Dyadobacter pollutisoli: one gene and its partner. The protein of the gene in region 1 binds, or shares a complex with, the protein of each later gene. Links are inferred from orthologs where the notes say so. Each region holds a gene or a part of one and is shown in the gene's direction. Other genes may lie near its edges.

Region 1 (7,311 bases):
ATTTATTCGGCCCGTCAAGGCTGGATCAAAAGGAGATGGCGAAACTGCCTGGCTTTGAAGACATTCGCAATAACCTGACATTTTATGGTTATACCGATATCAAAATGGCTTTACCATTCGCACAAAACGCAACCGCAGGCATAGCGCTCTTAAAACCGGTTGCTGATTATCCCGAATCCTATACAACTAAATTGTTCGAATATATGTCCTTGGGGCTACCGGTTATTACTTCTGATTTCCCAATTTACCGGGATGTTGTGGAACAATCGGAATGTGGCTTTTGTATTTCTCCATACGATTCTGACGCATTGTATGAAAAACTCCGCTGGATCATTGAAAATCCCGGTTTGGCCAGATCAATGGGAAATAACGGAAGGAAATCGGCAGAAAAAAATTATAATTGGCAGCAAGAGGAAGGCCTTCTGCTGTCATTTTACAAAAGTTTGTTAAAAAGTGACAGGGTTATGTAACGATTACTCCTTTTACTATAATTTTATAAACTTATTATTGAATTGTTCAAATATTAAGTGCTACGATTTCTACGAAATATTTAACTTTCGGAATTAAAAAGAATCGTAGCTTGCGAAGTCAACTTCTCAATCATGTATATTAATACAGTTAGTCATTATTTACCAAGCGAAGTTATTGGTAATGAATATTTTACAAATCTTAACAATCTTTCCAATGAATGGATTGTAGAACGCACAGGAATTTCAGAAAGACGTAAGGCATCACCGGAAGAAAATACTTCCACCATGGCGATTAAAGCGGTTGAATCCTTACTTGAAAGTATCCCTTACAGCAAAAATGAAATAGACCTTATTGTTGGAGCCACTTATACTCCCTATGATACCATCGTGACGCTGGCACATGCTGTGCAGTACCAGCTTCAGATTCCTGACATTCCCGTTGTAAGCATCTCTTCCGCGTGCTCATCCCTTCTGAATGCCATTGAAATCGTAGAGGGTTATTTTGCGATGGGTAAGGCTTCCAAAGCGGTTGTGGTCGTGTCTGACCATAATACCGCTTACTATAATGAAATGGATACCGTATCGGGGCATTTGTGGGGAGACGGCGCTTCGGCACTTCTCATTTCCAAAGAGCGTCAGACGGATTCGGACATGAAAATCCAAAAACTGATCACGGGTGGTGCTGCCACCAGTGGAAAAGCGATTGAAGCAGTGGTGCTACGCCCAAATGACCGTGGAGTGATCATGCCATATGGCCGTGATGTGTTCCAGAATGCGTGTGTGTACATGCCAAAAGTGAGCCAGCAGGTATTGCAGGCTTGCGGACTAACGATCAATGACCTTGATTACCTCATTCCGCACCAGGCCAACCACCGTATCAGTCTCAATGTGATCAACACCCTAGGCATACCGGCAGAAAAGCTTATTTCGAACATTCAGTACCTGGGTAACACCGGCTGTGCAGGTTGTGCGATCGCGCTTTCGGAGAATAAGGACAAATTTAAAAAAGGAGAAAATATTGTAGTCACTGTTTTCGGTGGCGGCTACTCTTACGGAGCGATGCTGATCACAGTCTGACAATATTTTTTTGCTATACAAAAAGAAAGGCTTCCGGTTCTGCAATCGGAAGCCTTTCTTTTTGAAACTAAACTTGTCTTAATTTACTTCCGGCTCAGCAAACATCGCTGGCTTCCAGACATTGTTGTCAGGGTCGATATCCGGCAGGTTGTGCTCGGGATCAATCGTTACCGACCGGATTGGCTGCTGCGTAGCCGCTTTGAATGTCCAGCTGCCGCCTCTCTGCCAGATTTCTACGGGCAGTTCAACACGGGTCTTTTTACCGCTTATTTCTTCGATATCTATTTTCGCAGGCATCGCCCACTGATCCAGGTTCTCAATGGTAATGAAAGAACCTTTCTGCGGGTTTTGCTCTACGTAGCTAACCTCTTTTACACTTTGGTCCAATTTGTAATTTTCAAAAAACCATCCTTTCCAGAACCAGCCCAGGTCTTCTCCTGCAGCATCTTCCATTGTCCTGAAAAAATCATAAGGTGTAGGGTGCTTGAAAGCCCAGCGTTGTACGTACAAGTGGAAGGCATAGTCGAACCGATCTTTGCCCAGAACCTGCTCACGGAGCATTTTAAGTCCTAGTGCCGGCTTATAGTAAGCTTCCCAGCCCAGGTTGACGGCCTGTACCACATCAGGGATCGTCAGGATCGGGTCAGCTTTGGGGCGGAAGATCATCGGCGCCAGACGGTGCATATCATTCATTTGGGTTGTTTTGTACTCCCCATTATTGAAATTATCCCCGGACAGGAAATTGATGAATGTATTGAACCCCTCGTCCATCCAGGCATATTTGCGCTCGTTATTTCCCACGATCATTGGAAACCAGTTGTGACCGAATTCGTGATCGGTAACTCCCCACAAATCCTCCTTGCGGCTTTTGCTGCTGCAAAAAACGATACCAGGGTACTCCATTCCACCTACTATACCTGCTACATTGGTCGCAACCGGGTACGTAAACTCATGTACATAATTGGAATAAAACTCAATGCAGCCCTTCACATATTCCGTCGAACGTCCCCAGCCATCAAGCCCACCATCCTCGGCCGGATAGGCAGATTGGGCAAGAGCTGTTTTTCCCTTAGGCAAATTCATACGTGCTGCGTCCCAAACAAACGCTTTGGAAGTAGCCCAGGCGATATCGCGCGCCTGAACACAACGGAAGCGCCAGGTTAATGTACCTGACTGCTTAGGTCTTGTCGCAGGGTTGGTCACTTCTTCGGCTGTACGGATCATGACAGTCTGGTCGCTTTTAGCAGCGTCTGCCAGCCTTTTTCTCTGTTCCGCAGTCAGTACCTCGTTCGGGTTCAACAATTCTCCTGACCCTACTACAATGTGGTCCCAGGGAACAGTTACATTATAATCAAAGTCTCCATATTCGAGGTAAAACTCTCCTGCGCCTAGGTAAGGAAGCAAATTCCATCCTTCTATATCATCAAAAACGGCAACTCGCGGATACCATTGCGCCATTTCGTAAACGATACCGTTCTTGGTTTCAAGCGTTCCCATCCGGTCCGAGCCGTATTCAGGGATTTTAAAAGTATACCCAATCTTGATCTTGATAATGTCGCCGTTGGCTTTCACGGGTGTGGCCAGGCGGATCTGCATGCGGGTATCCGTGATCTTATAACTTGCCTCTACAAACTTGTCTTTGCCTTGCTGAATGGTAACCGTTTTGATCGAGTCTCCACCATTGAATCCTGTATTTCCGAAGCGGCCGCCTGTAACCGGTGTCGTCCGGCCTCCTCTTGAATTGTCATTGAATGCATTCTGGTCCAATTGCAACCAGATAAATTCCAGTGTTTCCGGGCTGTTGTTTTTGTAGGTAATCTCCACGTCGCCGCTTACCGTCCCTTTCTCCTCTTCCAGCGCCACATTGATTTTGTAATCCGCACGATTCTGCCAGTACTTAGGACCCGGCGCCCCGCTTCCCGTCCTATATTCACCACCTGGCTGAAAATTAAACAAAGGGTGGAAAAGCACATGCGCGTCGTACTTCACCCTGTCAGCCTCCTGCGCAACAGTGTTGAAAAACCCCAGGCTACTCATAGCTAACAGGCCCAGGCGAAATATTGAAATTTTCATTCGAATGATTAAATATTGAAATATAGGATTGTAAACGAGCAATATACACCTTTTCGCCTTTTTTAGAATAAAAAGTTTCATTTTTACGGATCAGAAACGACATTCAAATCATGACTTTCAACCAGCCAAAAACGTGATGCGCCAACGACTTTCCGTTGCGGAATACACCCGGGGAATTCTCGCAGGAGACCGCACGCTGCTGGGCCGTGCTATAACCGTTATCGAGAGCAAATTGGCCGAAGACAAAGTCCTGGCGACAGAAATCCTACAAAGCATCCTGCCCATGACGGGCAAGGCATTGCGCATTGGGATTACAGGCGTTCCGGGGGTTGGAAAAAGCACTTTTATCGAAACATTCGGGCAATATCTTACATCATCAGGCAAGCGCGTGGCAGTGCTAGCCATAGACCCGAGCAGCAAAAAATCAGGCGGCAGCATTCTTGGCGATAAAACCCGAATGGAAAACCTCGCGCACAGTCCGCACGCATTTATCCGCCCGTCGGCCACAGGGCTGTCCCTCGGAGGCGTGGCGCGTAGTACCCGCGAGACCATCCTTTTGTGCGAAGCGGCCGGGTACGACATTATATTGGTCGAGACCGTGGGTGTGGGGCAATCGGAGACATTGGTGAAGGGAATGACTGATTTTTTTCTGCTACTGATGCTTGCCGGTGCGGGCGACGAACTACAGGGAATCAAAAGGGGTATCATGGAAATGGTGGACTCCATTGCCATTAACAAAGCCGACGGAACAAACCAGCAAGCGGCGGCACTCGCCGTGAATGAGTACCAGAATGCATTGCACCACTTGCCAGGGTCATCCTCCGGATTTGTTCCCAAAGTAATTGCCTGCTCCGCGCTGGAAGGCTCAGGTATTGATGCGATCTGGCAAATGATCCAAGAATATGAAGTACTGACCAGGGAGAACGGCTTTTTTGCAAAAAACAGGCAGTTTCAGAACCTCGACTGGCTGCATGACCACATCAGACAGAACCTGGAAGATCAGTTTTACGGTAATGCGAAGGTCAAGGCTAAGCTGTCAGCGAGTGAAGAAGAGGTGCGTGAAGGACAGGTACTTCCAGCCACGGCTGCGCAGCAATTGATCAATCTGTTTCTCGGAAAGCACTGAGTAACCGCTTTACATTAAATTTTACCTCTAAATCACAAATATTTTCTGTAAAAGCATTTTTCAGCTATGTTTGAACGTTAAAAAAGCAACGTATATAAACTGGTCAAACTATTACTCCCTGTTATGAAAATCACCTATGCCCTTAGCAAGCTCACATTTCTTGCATTCCTGTTGATGGCAGTAGCCATTGTGGCCTGTAAAGATGACAAAGATCCTGATCCGCAACCTGTGGATACCAATCCAATTGTAGGCACATGGCAGGTAACAGCCATCACACCTGAAACTCCCGGGACAACGATTCCAGCATTGCAGTTTATCACCACGTTGGCACCTTGCATTTATGAATTGAAACTTACATTTAATGCAAACAACAGCATTACAACTGCCGATTGCCCGGCCGCGGTCACCGCTATGGGTGCATATGTTCCGGTGGGAAGTGATGCGAAATGGAAAGTAGTTGGCGACAAGTTGACGCTAGCGACAGCTGCCACCAGCCAGGAATTCAAGATCACACAAACTGCCACTAACCTGACGGTTGTTGTGAATACCCAGACAGATGCTACCAAGCCAGCTGTAAACGCCCTTTTGCAATTCAAAAAAGTTTAAAGCTCCCCACGATAGGCAAAACAGCCGGCCCTGAAAAGAGCTGGCTGTTTTGCTTAACCACTGGTATGGTCACAAATAATGACCCATTTGCCTTTTATTTTCTTCCAGAGCAATGTATAATGTCCTTCCAGATCTCCTTTTTCAGGTCTCGTCAAATGGAATTTCCCGACCAAAAAAGCGACGCCCGGCCCAGGAAATGAGAAATTAATATAGGTAAATTTTAGCTTTCCCATGGTGGCAAGATCAGGGTAACGTTTGAGATAACCCTGGTAAGTCGCATCATAGCCGTAGGTAACCCCGGTTTTACCGACAAACATCAATGAGTCGGACTCCCAGTAACCATTCATGAAAGATTTAATGTTGCCTTGGTTCCAATCCGAGGCCTGCCGGTTCAATGTTGCCAGAATTTCCTTCTTGTCTTTATCCGTCTGCGCCTGGGCCATGCCGGTGATTGCTATCAGAAAGATCGCGAAAAGCCAGTTTCTCATATTTTTTATGGATTTTTGTAAAATGATTGCTGAGTCCCTAATATACGTTAAACAACGATCGGAACAGCCATTATTTCACATTTTAGAAACGTCAGAAAATAAGAGGCATGAGTAAGTTCAGTGATTTTTTCAATAAGCTTGACCGGCAGAAATACCCTTTTATTGATGGCCTTTACTATCTGTTCATTATTGTCTTCTTGCTCATTCTGTTTTTATTCTTTGCCTGACCAGTGAATCAACCCTACTTGTTTATATTAAATCCCAACTCGGGTACTTCGATCGGCAAAAGGACAGAGGTATTGCAAAACACGATCAATGCCTTTGCTAAAAAATACCAAAGCACCGCGAAGATCCTTTTTACAGAAGAAAGAGCCCATGCTACGGAATTGGTTAAAGAAAATCTACAAACCGAAGACTGGAAAGCGATCGTAGCGGTAGGTGGCGATGGTACTGTGAATGAAGTAGCACAGCCACTGGTGGGTTTACAAATGCCTATCGGGATCGTACCACTCGGATCGGGTAACGGGCTGGCACGTCACCTGGGCCTTCCCCTCACATTGGAAGCCGCATTGAAACGGTTGTTCGAGGGTAAAGCCATCACGATCGACAGTGCGCAGGTCAATGATATTCCATTTTTTTGCACTGCGGGTATGGGGTTTGATGCTTATGTGGGCCATTTGTTCAGCCAGCAGCAAGAACGGGGACTGTCAACTTATATCAATGTGTCATTTCGCTCATATTGGAGCTATAAGCCGCAGACGTTCCGCCTCAATGGTGTAGATACACATGCTTTTTCGCTTTCTTTTGCCAATGCAGGCCAGTTTGGCAACAATGCGTGGGTTGCGCCACAGGCCAACTTGCAAGACGGAATGCTGGATGTGTGCACGATAAAGCCATTTCCTAAATGGTATGGTACATCGCTGGCGTATCAGCTTTTCACCAAACAACTCAAACCGTCGCGTTTTATCGATTATCAAAATCTGCGGGAAGCCGTGGTTGAAACTGACGTTCCGCCTATGATCCATTACGATGGGGAGCCTTTTCAGATGAATACGACCCGGATCGAGGTCAAAATCAATCCTGCGAGTTTACGTGTGATCGTTTAACAAAACATAAAAGTCTTATGTCCAAAAAGAACCGCTCAGGGGTAATTTATTCCACCAACCCTGATTTTGAATATAATGATTCGGAAGACGAACCAGAAACTTTATCTCCGGCACAGCAAGACCTGCGGATATGGCTCGACCGCAAAGGCGGTGGGAAGGTCATTACTGTTATCAAAGGTTTTATAGGCAGCCAGGCTGACCTGGAAGCTTTGGGAAAACAGTTAAAAGCACTTTGCGGAAGTGGAGGAACAGTGAAAGATCAGGAAGTACAGATCCAGGGAGATCACCGCGATAAGGTGATCAACTGGCTTTCGTCAAAAAACTATAAAGCAAAAAAAGCCGGAGGATAATCCCCGGCTTATAAA
Region 2 (7,404 bases), 5.6 Mb from region 1 along the record:
CATTCGCGGGTCTGTCGCAAAATTGTCAGGCCGTGAATAATTGGGAGATTTCTGGGTGGAGACATTCATCGTAAGCGGCTGATGCTTATCATTACCGGTGTCTACAATAATGGAATATTCCAATAAGCCGTCCCGTCCTATGGCATAATCCAGCGCCTTCCTGAGCAGGTTTACATAATTATCTTCAAGCCATTCGTAGAAAAACTGACTTGGAACCTGGATCGTAAGCACTTTTCCATAGATCTTTAAAGGCCGTATAGGTTCAAACCATGTCTTAAAGCTCTCATCAGGAATGTGCTGCTGAATAACTCTCAGGCAGGCATCCCAGATCTGGTCGACTTCTCTATATGTGCTTACTCGTTCCAATGTATAATCTACCGTATTCAGAATGTCAAATTTTAAAAGGACGGCAAAGATATAAAAATACCTGATCTCTCCAGATTAAACTAAGGTTCAATTTAATACCAATGCCTTCCATCTGCAAGCCTGTAAATAAAACAATTTCATAAACGCGTCGTAACGGCGGCAGGGCTGCATTAGCCTGCATGAATAAAAAAATGATCCGTAATTTGTAACTTTGTTAACCCACATTTATTAGTACTCACGACGATTTATCCTAAAAATGCCCGGCCACTTATTTTCAGAATTTAGCCCTTCCAGTAAAGACGCCTGGGAAAAGCTGGCACAAAAAGAATTGAAGGGAAAGTGGCGCGAGCTGCCCTCATGGACCATTTCGCCTGGCCTGACCTTCGAACCATACCTGACCCGACAAGAAACGGATTCTGAAAGAATTGCAGAAATGCAGCAAAGTCAGAAAAAGAATCCGGGGTGGCTCAACATGCCCGACATTACTTTTACAGATCCGCGCAAAACCAATGCAGCCATCAAAAACGCATTGGCAAACGGGGCGGATGCCATCTTTCTAAATCTGAGAGATACCGAGCTAAACCGCTGTGAATTCCCCAAACTGCTGCATAGCCTGCGACTCAGCGACACACCTGTTTTTTTTCAAACAGATAAAAATAGCGGTCAGCTGTTTTCAGAAATCTCAAAACATGCCGGGTATTATCTCAAAGGCGGCGTGGCTTTTGATCCGCTGGCGCATTGGATGCGGACAGGCACCCGATACGAAAGTTCGATCAACGCTATTTCGGAACTAGTGCACCATACAAAAAGTATGCGCGAGTTCCGGCCTTACATGATCGAAACCCATTTGTATCATAACAATGGGGCCGATCCAGTACAGGAACTTGCCTTTGCCATCGCAGCCACTGCTACGTACATGGATCTGCTGACCGAAAACGGCGTCGCCCCGCTGCTGGCATTCAACCGGGCACTCTTTTCCGTTTCGGTAGGGACCCGGTACCTGACCGAAATTGCAAAGTTGCGCGCATTCCGGTACCTGTTACAACGAATTTCGCGCGCCTATGAGCTGCCCGATGAGCTGTGCGTGCCGTTTTTACAGGCTCGTACCTCTTCTTTTTACCATACCCGCACTTCTACCTACACCAACATGATCAGAGCTTCCTCAGAGGCTATGAGCGCCGTTATAGGCGGATGCAATGCGCTGACTGTGCAGGCATATGACCTTGACTCGGCAAATCGGGGTGACTTTTCGGATCGAATCGCAAGAAATGTTTCCTCAGTCCTGTCTTTCGAAAGCTCGCTGGGCATTGTAGCCGATCCCGCCGCAGGCTCGTACCTGCTGGAAGATATGTCATGCAAATTAGCAGACGCTGCATGGAAATCGTTTTTAGATATTGAGGAAAAAGGAGGACTGATCCAATGCTTTGAAAGTGGTTTTATTCAAAATGAACTGCAAAAGTCATTGGCACAAAAAGTCAGTGCATTGCATCAGGGTCAGGTCATGGTAGGTGTTAACCGCTTTCATCAGCCAACAGAGCGAAATGACGCGGGCGCTAAAACGCTGGCTGATGTTGCTACACATCAATTTACATTATTGAATGACAGGCGCTTGTCTGACTATTTCCACCAACAAAGCCTGTCCAAGAAATGAAACCTAATTTCAAAAATATCAACATACCGGCCCGACCGGAGCAGGCTGCTGCCCCTGACAAGTTCGCTGTAACTTCGGAAGGAATCAGGCTAAAACCCGCTTACTCGGCAAAGGACATTGCCGATTTTGAGCATCTATCTTTCGGTGCCGGCGCTGCTCCTTTCCTGCGAGGCCCTTATGCGAGCATGTATCTCGACCGCCCGTGGACCATCCGGCAATATGCGGGATTTTCAACGGCTGCGGATTCCAATGCATTTTACAAAAGAAACCTGGCCGCCGGACAAAAGGGGCTCTCTGTCGCGTTTGATCTGGCCACCCACCGCGGCTACGACTCCGACCATCCCAGGGTAACCGGCGATGTGGGAAAAGCCGGAGTCGCCATAGACTCGGTCGAAGACATGAAAATGCTTTTTGATTCAATTCCTTTGGATCAAATGTCTGTTTCAATGACCATGAATGGGGCGGTATTGCCGGTTATGGCGTTTTTTATCGTCGCCGCCGAAGAACAAGGCATTGGCCCTGAACTGCTGTCGGGTACCATCCAGAATGATATCCTCAAAGAGTTCATGGTGCGCAATACCTACATTTATCCGCCTGCGCCTTCGATGCGGATTGTGGGGGATATTTTTGCCTATGCATCCAGGTATATGCCCAAGTTCAACTCCATCAGCATCAGCGGCTACCACATGCATGAGGCAGGCGCTCCCGCTCACATCGAGCTCGCCTACACCCTGGCAGACGGGCTGGAATACATTCGTACCGGCTTGAATGCAGGTATTGCGATCGATGATTTTGCTCCGAGGCTATCTTTTTTCTGGGGAATAGGCATGAACCATTTTATGGAAATTGCCAAAATGCGTGCTGGCAGGCTGCTATGGTCCAAAATTGTTCACCAGTTTGGACCAAAAAATGAAAAGTCACTCGCGCTACGGACCCACTGCCAAACCAGTGGTTACAGCCTCACCGAGCAGGACCCATACAATAATGTAGCGCGTACGACCATTGAAGCCATGGCGGCTGTGATGGGACATACCCAGTCACTACACACCAATTCGCTAGATGAAGCGATCGCATTGCCCACCGATTTTTCGGCACGCATCGCGCGCAATACCCAGCTTTTTATCCAGTATGAAACAGACCTTTGCCAGGCGGTAGATCCCTGGGGAGGCTCGTATTATGTTGAATATCTGACCAATCAGCTCGTTGAAAAGGCCTGGCAGCTGATTGAAGAAGTGGAACGGTTGGGAGGAATGACCAAAGCCATTGAAACAGGTTTACCCAAAATGCGCATTGAGGAGGCTGCGGCACGAAAACAGGCCAGGATAGATTCGGGCAAAGACGTGATCGTGGGGGTGAATCGCTTTAAAACAGAGAATAAAGAAGACCTGGATATTCGTCAGATCGACAACCATGCCGTCCGACAGGCGCAGGTTTCTCAGTTAGAAAACATCAAAAACACCCGCGATACGGAGAAAGTAAACAAGTCATTGCAGGCCATTACCGAGGCGTGCAAACAGCCGGGCGGAAAAGACATGGACAGTAATTTATTGGCGCTCGCAGTTGACGCAGCACGTAAAAGGGCTACTTTAGGGGAAATTTCTGACGCTATGGAAAAACAGTTCGGCCGGTATAAATCAACCATACGGTCTGTTTCCGGGGTTTACCAGTCCGAAGCTTCGGATGACGAAAACTTCCGTCTGGCATTACAGATCTCAGATCAGTTTGCCCAGGCCGAAGGTCGCCGCCCGCGAATACTGGTTGCCAAAATGGGCCAGGACGGTCACGATCGCGGGGCCAAGGTAATTGCTACCAGTTTCGCAGACCTTGGTTTTGATGTTGACATAGGCCCGCTGTTTCAGACGCCGCAAGAGGTCGCCAGGCAGGCGGCCGAAAACGATGTACATGTGATTGGCGCGTCCAGCCTCGCTGCTGGTCATAAAACGCTCATTCCCGAGCTCATTGCGGAGCTTAAAAGCATTGGCCGGGAAGACATTATGGTCATAGCGGGCGGTGTTATCCCCGCTCAGGATTACCAGTTTCTCTACGATGCAGGCGTAAAAGGCATTTTTGGGCCTGGAACCATCATTTCCGTCGCCGCCCAGAAGATACTGACAGAATTAATGGCAGTTAATTAACACCTGCAAAAACCAGCGAGGTACAGTTGCCTCCAAAGCCAAATGAATTGGAAAGTACATAATTGACTTTCTCCGTTTTTGTGTATGCCGCTATCGGGCTATTGGGATAATTCGCGATGGGCGTTTTGACATGCAGGCTGGGAAACAATTCCGCGTGATTAATGCTTAAAATACTAAAAATTGCCTCCACCGCGCCGGCTGCTCCCAAGGTGTGGCCCGTATAGGATTTGGTGGAGCCAAATGGCGGAATCTGCTCAAACAACGCGCTCAGGCCATATAATTCCACCTGGTCATTGTTTTGCGTTCCGGTACCATGTGCATTGACGTAGTCGATCTGATCGCAGGTCACGCCGGCTACTTCCATCGCCTCTTTCATACTTCGGATAGCCCCAATTGCCTCATCCGACATCGCCGAAGGGTGATGGGCATCATTGGCATTGCCGTATCCAGCAACCCGGGCATATACCTTTTTGCCTGAGGCCGCTTCCTGGGATTCCAGTACAAGGTAGGCCGCAGCTTCGCCCAGATTGAGCCCGTCGCGGTTGACGTCGAAGGGTTTGCAGGGGTTTTCGGAAAGGATTTTAAGTGCATTAAAGCCATTGACCGTGTATTTGGCAAGGCTGTCAACCCCTCCTACAATCACTCTCTGGGCCCTGCCCGACCTGATCAGGCGCGCACCGAGCATAATCGCGTTAGCAGAAGAAGAGCAGGCTGTGTTGATGGTATCGGTAAATCCCTTGATTTTATATCTTCTGATCAGTTTCATCGTATGGGCCGAGCAGCCGTAAGCACTCAGATATTCAGAGCCCGCGGATTTCAGGTTGGCGTCTTCATAGAGCTGGTCGGTCAGGCACATGCCTCCTACCGTGCTGGCCGATATCAATGCAGTGTCAAAAGATGAAATGTCAGCCTGTGAAAGTCCGGCGTCTGCCACGGCTTCGTTAAAAGCCTTATCTGCCAACAAGCAAGTCCGAGTGTAACCTTTACTATCTTCTAAACCCAGCGATTGCTTCAAATGATCATTGCTGACATTGATTTCACCAAAAGGCAGCAATGAAGCATAGTGAGACTTGAAATGGACCGCCCTGGAAATGCCCGTCCGGGCATGGCGCAAACTTTCGTGGTTCTCCGAAAGATTTTCACCAATCGCAGAAATAATGCCCATTCCAGTTACCAGCACCGGTTTCATCATCAGGCAGGTTTGGTATTGGCCAAAATGTATTCGGCCATATGATTCACATCGACCAGGATTTTCCTCCCTTCGGCGGGATTGGTGATTTTGATGCCGTACTCCCTTTCGAGCAGCACGACCAGTTCAAGCGAATCGATCGAATCAAGGCCCAGATCGCCGCCAAATAAAGGCTCGTCGTCTTTGATATCGGCAGGGTTTATATCCAGTAAATTCAGGTATTGCACAATCTGCCCTTTCAAAATGGGCTTCAAACTTTCTATGTCCATATGATTTTGTTAATCTCTTCCGAGCGGATTATGATCTCTGACGGGGTTCTGTGATTCAAACTTAAATAATTCTTTCTAACCGCAACTTAAAATAGGTGCTAACTTGGCAAATCAGGATAAAAATCCCCAGGAAAGCAAATACGTACCTTAGCTCCTGCCAGCTACCGCCTTTGAGAAAAAGTACATAAAACCCTTCCAGACACCAATGCAACGGGGAAAAATTGGCAGCAAACTGCATGAAGCCCGGCATCACAAATGTGGGCACCAGTATCCCGCCTATCGCGCCAAAAATGATGATCGAAATAGCGCCGAAACCATTGGCCTGCTGCTCGGTTTTGGCAAAAGCGCCTATCATTAAAGCATAGCTCACCGCCGCCATGCTACTGATCAGCACCACCGCCGCCAGGGCCACAAAATTGTCAGGCACAGTCAGTAATGGCAGGCCGAGCCTGGGCAGTATCCATATACCCATTGAAAAAGTGAGTGCAACCTGTAACACGGCCACAACCACATAAATAGCCATTTTACTAAACATGACCAGCATGAAAGTGGTCGGCATGGTTTTGAGCCGTAAAAAACTACCATTGACCCGCTCTTTTACAATGTTGCTTCCCAATGATACCACCATGAAAAACATGGCAAAAATCGTCCAGGCGGGTACGTTATGCTGGGTAGAATTGGGGATGGCCGTCGAGTTGCTATTACTGGCTACGATCTGGTCAATGGCTACCCTGTTGGAAATCATTTTCTCTTTCAGCTTCTGTGATTTATCTCCCAGGTCCATATTGCTGTACATCCGGTCGATCATCAGCGAATTTTCGATCACGCTCATGTAGGATTGAATGATGCCCATGACCGAATAGCTGTAATTTTCCTGCAAAACCGGATCGTTATAAAAAGAGAGCCTTGGCATATCCACCTTTTCAGGATCGGCTACATGGTGTTCCAGTCCGAGATCGTCCATCAGGATTTTGCTTACATCTGCCGCATTACTTTCCAGGCCTGCCGAAAAACGTGGCGGAATGTATAAGGCGATCAGTTTGCCGCGCGAAAGCAGCTCCGATTTCAACGATTGCTGCGCAATACCATTCTGAGAATCAATTTTAAAAAGCCCTGATTTTTTCAATGCAGCAACCAGCTTTCCGCCCTCTTTGCCGGTATCATGATTTACGACCAAGAGGGGGATCTGATTCTCATTCACCACCTTATAGGCGCTGTCCTGAATGATAGTAATGATAAATACCAAAATCAAAGGCATCAAAAACATCAATGCAAGCCCCACCTTATCGTTGATGAGCAGCAAAAATTCTTTGCGTAATGATGAAATGATTTTGAACATATTAGTCGCGGTACTGCTCTCCTGTCAGTTTGATGAATAAGGATTGCAGGCTGGCTACTGCATTTTCAGTTTTGAGCTGCAACAACTCTCCCTTTGCAATCACCTTTCCATTGTCGATCAGGGCAATGTTTTTGCAGAATTCCTCCGCCTCCGACATATGATGTGAGGTATAAATAATGGTCGTACCGTCCTGATTGATCTGCTGCAGATAGCGAATGATCGCATTACGGCTCTGGACATCCACGCCAACCGTGGGCTCGTCCAGAAACAGGATTGCAGGCTGGTGGATAATGCCAATGGCCAGGTTGATCCTCCGCTTCATGCCACCTGAAAACGAACCTACCTTTTTATCAGCTGATTTCGTTAGTCCCAGCACTTCCAGTAAATGGTCTCTTCTGCGTCCCAGATCGCTTTTGGAGAGATTATACATCGCGCCAAAATAGTCCAGGTTTTGT

What was found.
Region 2: the proteins of meaB (region 1) and scpA are in contact, whole or in part, in a crystal structure (PDB 8DPB), measured with the Methylorubrum extorquens proteins. The link is inferred for Dyadobacter pollutisoli from one-to-one orthologs. Residues at the interface, in SOR26638.1 of Methylorubrum extorquens: Arg20, Ala21, Ala24, Arg25, Thr28, Ser32, Arg33, Arg34, His37, Thr98, Gly99, Gly100, Ser101, Ile102, Leu103, Lys106, Thr107, Ala110, Ala113, Ile114, Asp115, Arg116, Ala118, Phe119, Ile120, Arg121, Pro122, Pro124; in SOR27001.1 of Methylorubrum extorquens: Glu577, Glu578, Asn579, Asp580, Gly581, Arg582, Arg583, Arg585, His596, Ala604, Ser605, Ala608, Asp609, Gly611, Phe612, Asp613, Val614, Asp615, Ile616, Gly617, Pro618, Leu619, Glu625, Arg628, Gln629, Val631, Glu632, Asn633, Asp634, Glu661.

Annotation. Positions count from the first base shown.
Region 1 is NZ_CP112998.1:6,279,662-6,286,972, reverse strand. Bases 2,846-5,751 are described here. They hold meaB (methylmalonyl Co-A mutase-associated GTPase MeaB), read left to right. Parts: upstream 2,846-3,756; coding sequence 3,757-4,746; downstream 4,747-5,751. Other genes in these bases: ON006_RS25895 (YybH family protein), read right to left, coding at 5,406-5,751; ON006_RS25900 (lipocalin-like domain-containing protein), read left to right, coding at 4,870-5,352; ON006_RS25910 (M1 family metallopeptidase), read right to left, coding at 2,846-3,620. In the rest of the region: ON006_RS25920 (glycosyltransferase), read left to right, coding at 1-470; ON006_RS25915 (3-oxoacyl-ACP synthase III family protein), read left to right, coding at 603-1,547; more of ON006_RS25910, read right to left, coding at 1,626-2,845; more of ON006_RS25895, read right to left, coding at 5,752-5,840; ON006_RS25890 (diacylglycerol/lipid kinase family protein), read left to right, coding at 6,071-6,946; ON006_RS25885 (translation initiation factor), read left to right, coding at 6,964-7,296; ON006_RS25880 (DUF8785 domain-containing protein), read right to left, coding at 7,305-7,311. UniProt on the Escherichia coli protein: Binds and hydrolyzes GTP. Likely functions as a G-protein chaperone that assists AdoCbl cofactor delivery to the methylmalonyl-CoA mutase (MCM) ScpA and reactivation of the enzyme during catalysis.
Region 2 is NZ_CP112998.1:644,042-651,445, reverse strand. What follows is about bases 1,584-4,582. They hold scpA (methylmalonyl-CoA mutase), read left to right. Parts: upstream 1,584-2,013; coding sequence 2,014-4,152; downstream 4,153-4,582. Other genes in these bases: ON006_RS02860 (beta-ketoacyl-[acyl-carrier-protein] synthase family protein), read right to left, coding at 4,145-4,582; ON006_RS02870 (methylmalonyl-CoA mutase family protein), read left to right, coding at 1,584-2,017. Also shown: chromosomal replication initiator protein DnaA, read right to left, coding at 1-366; more of ON006_RS02870, read left to right, coding at 623-1,583; more of ON006_RS02860, read right to left, coding at 4,583-5,344; ON006_RS02855 (phosphopantetheine-binding protein), read right to left, coding at 5,344-5,610; ON006_RS02850 (ABC transporter permease), read right to left, coding at 5,672-6,949; ON006_RS02845 (ABC transporter ATP-binding protein), read right to left, coding at 6,951-7,404. UniProt on the Escherichia coli protein: Catalyzes the interconversion of succinyl-CoA and methylmalonyl-CoA. Could be part of a pathway that converts succinate to propionate.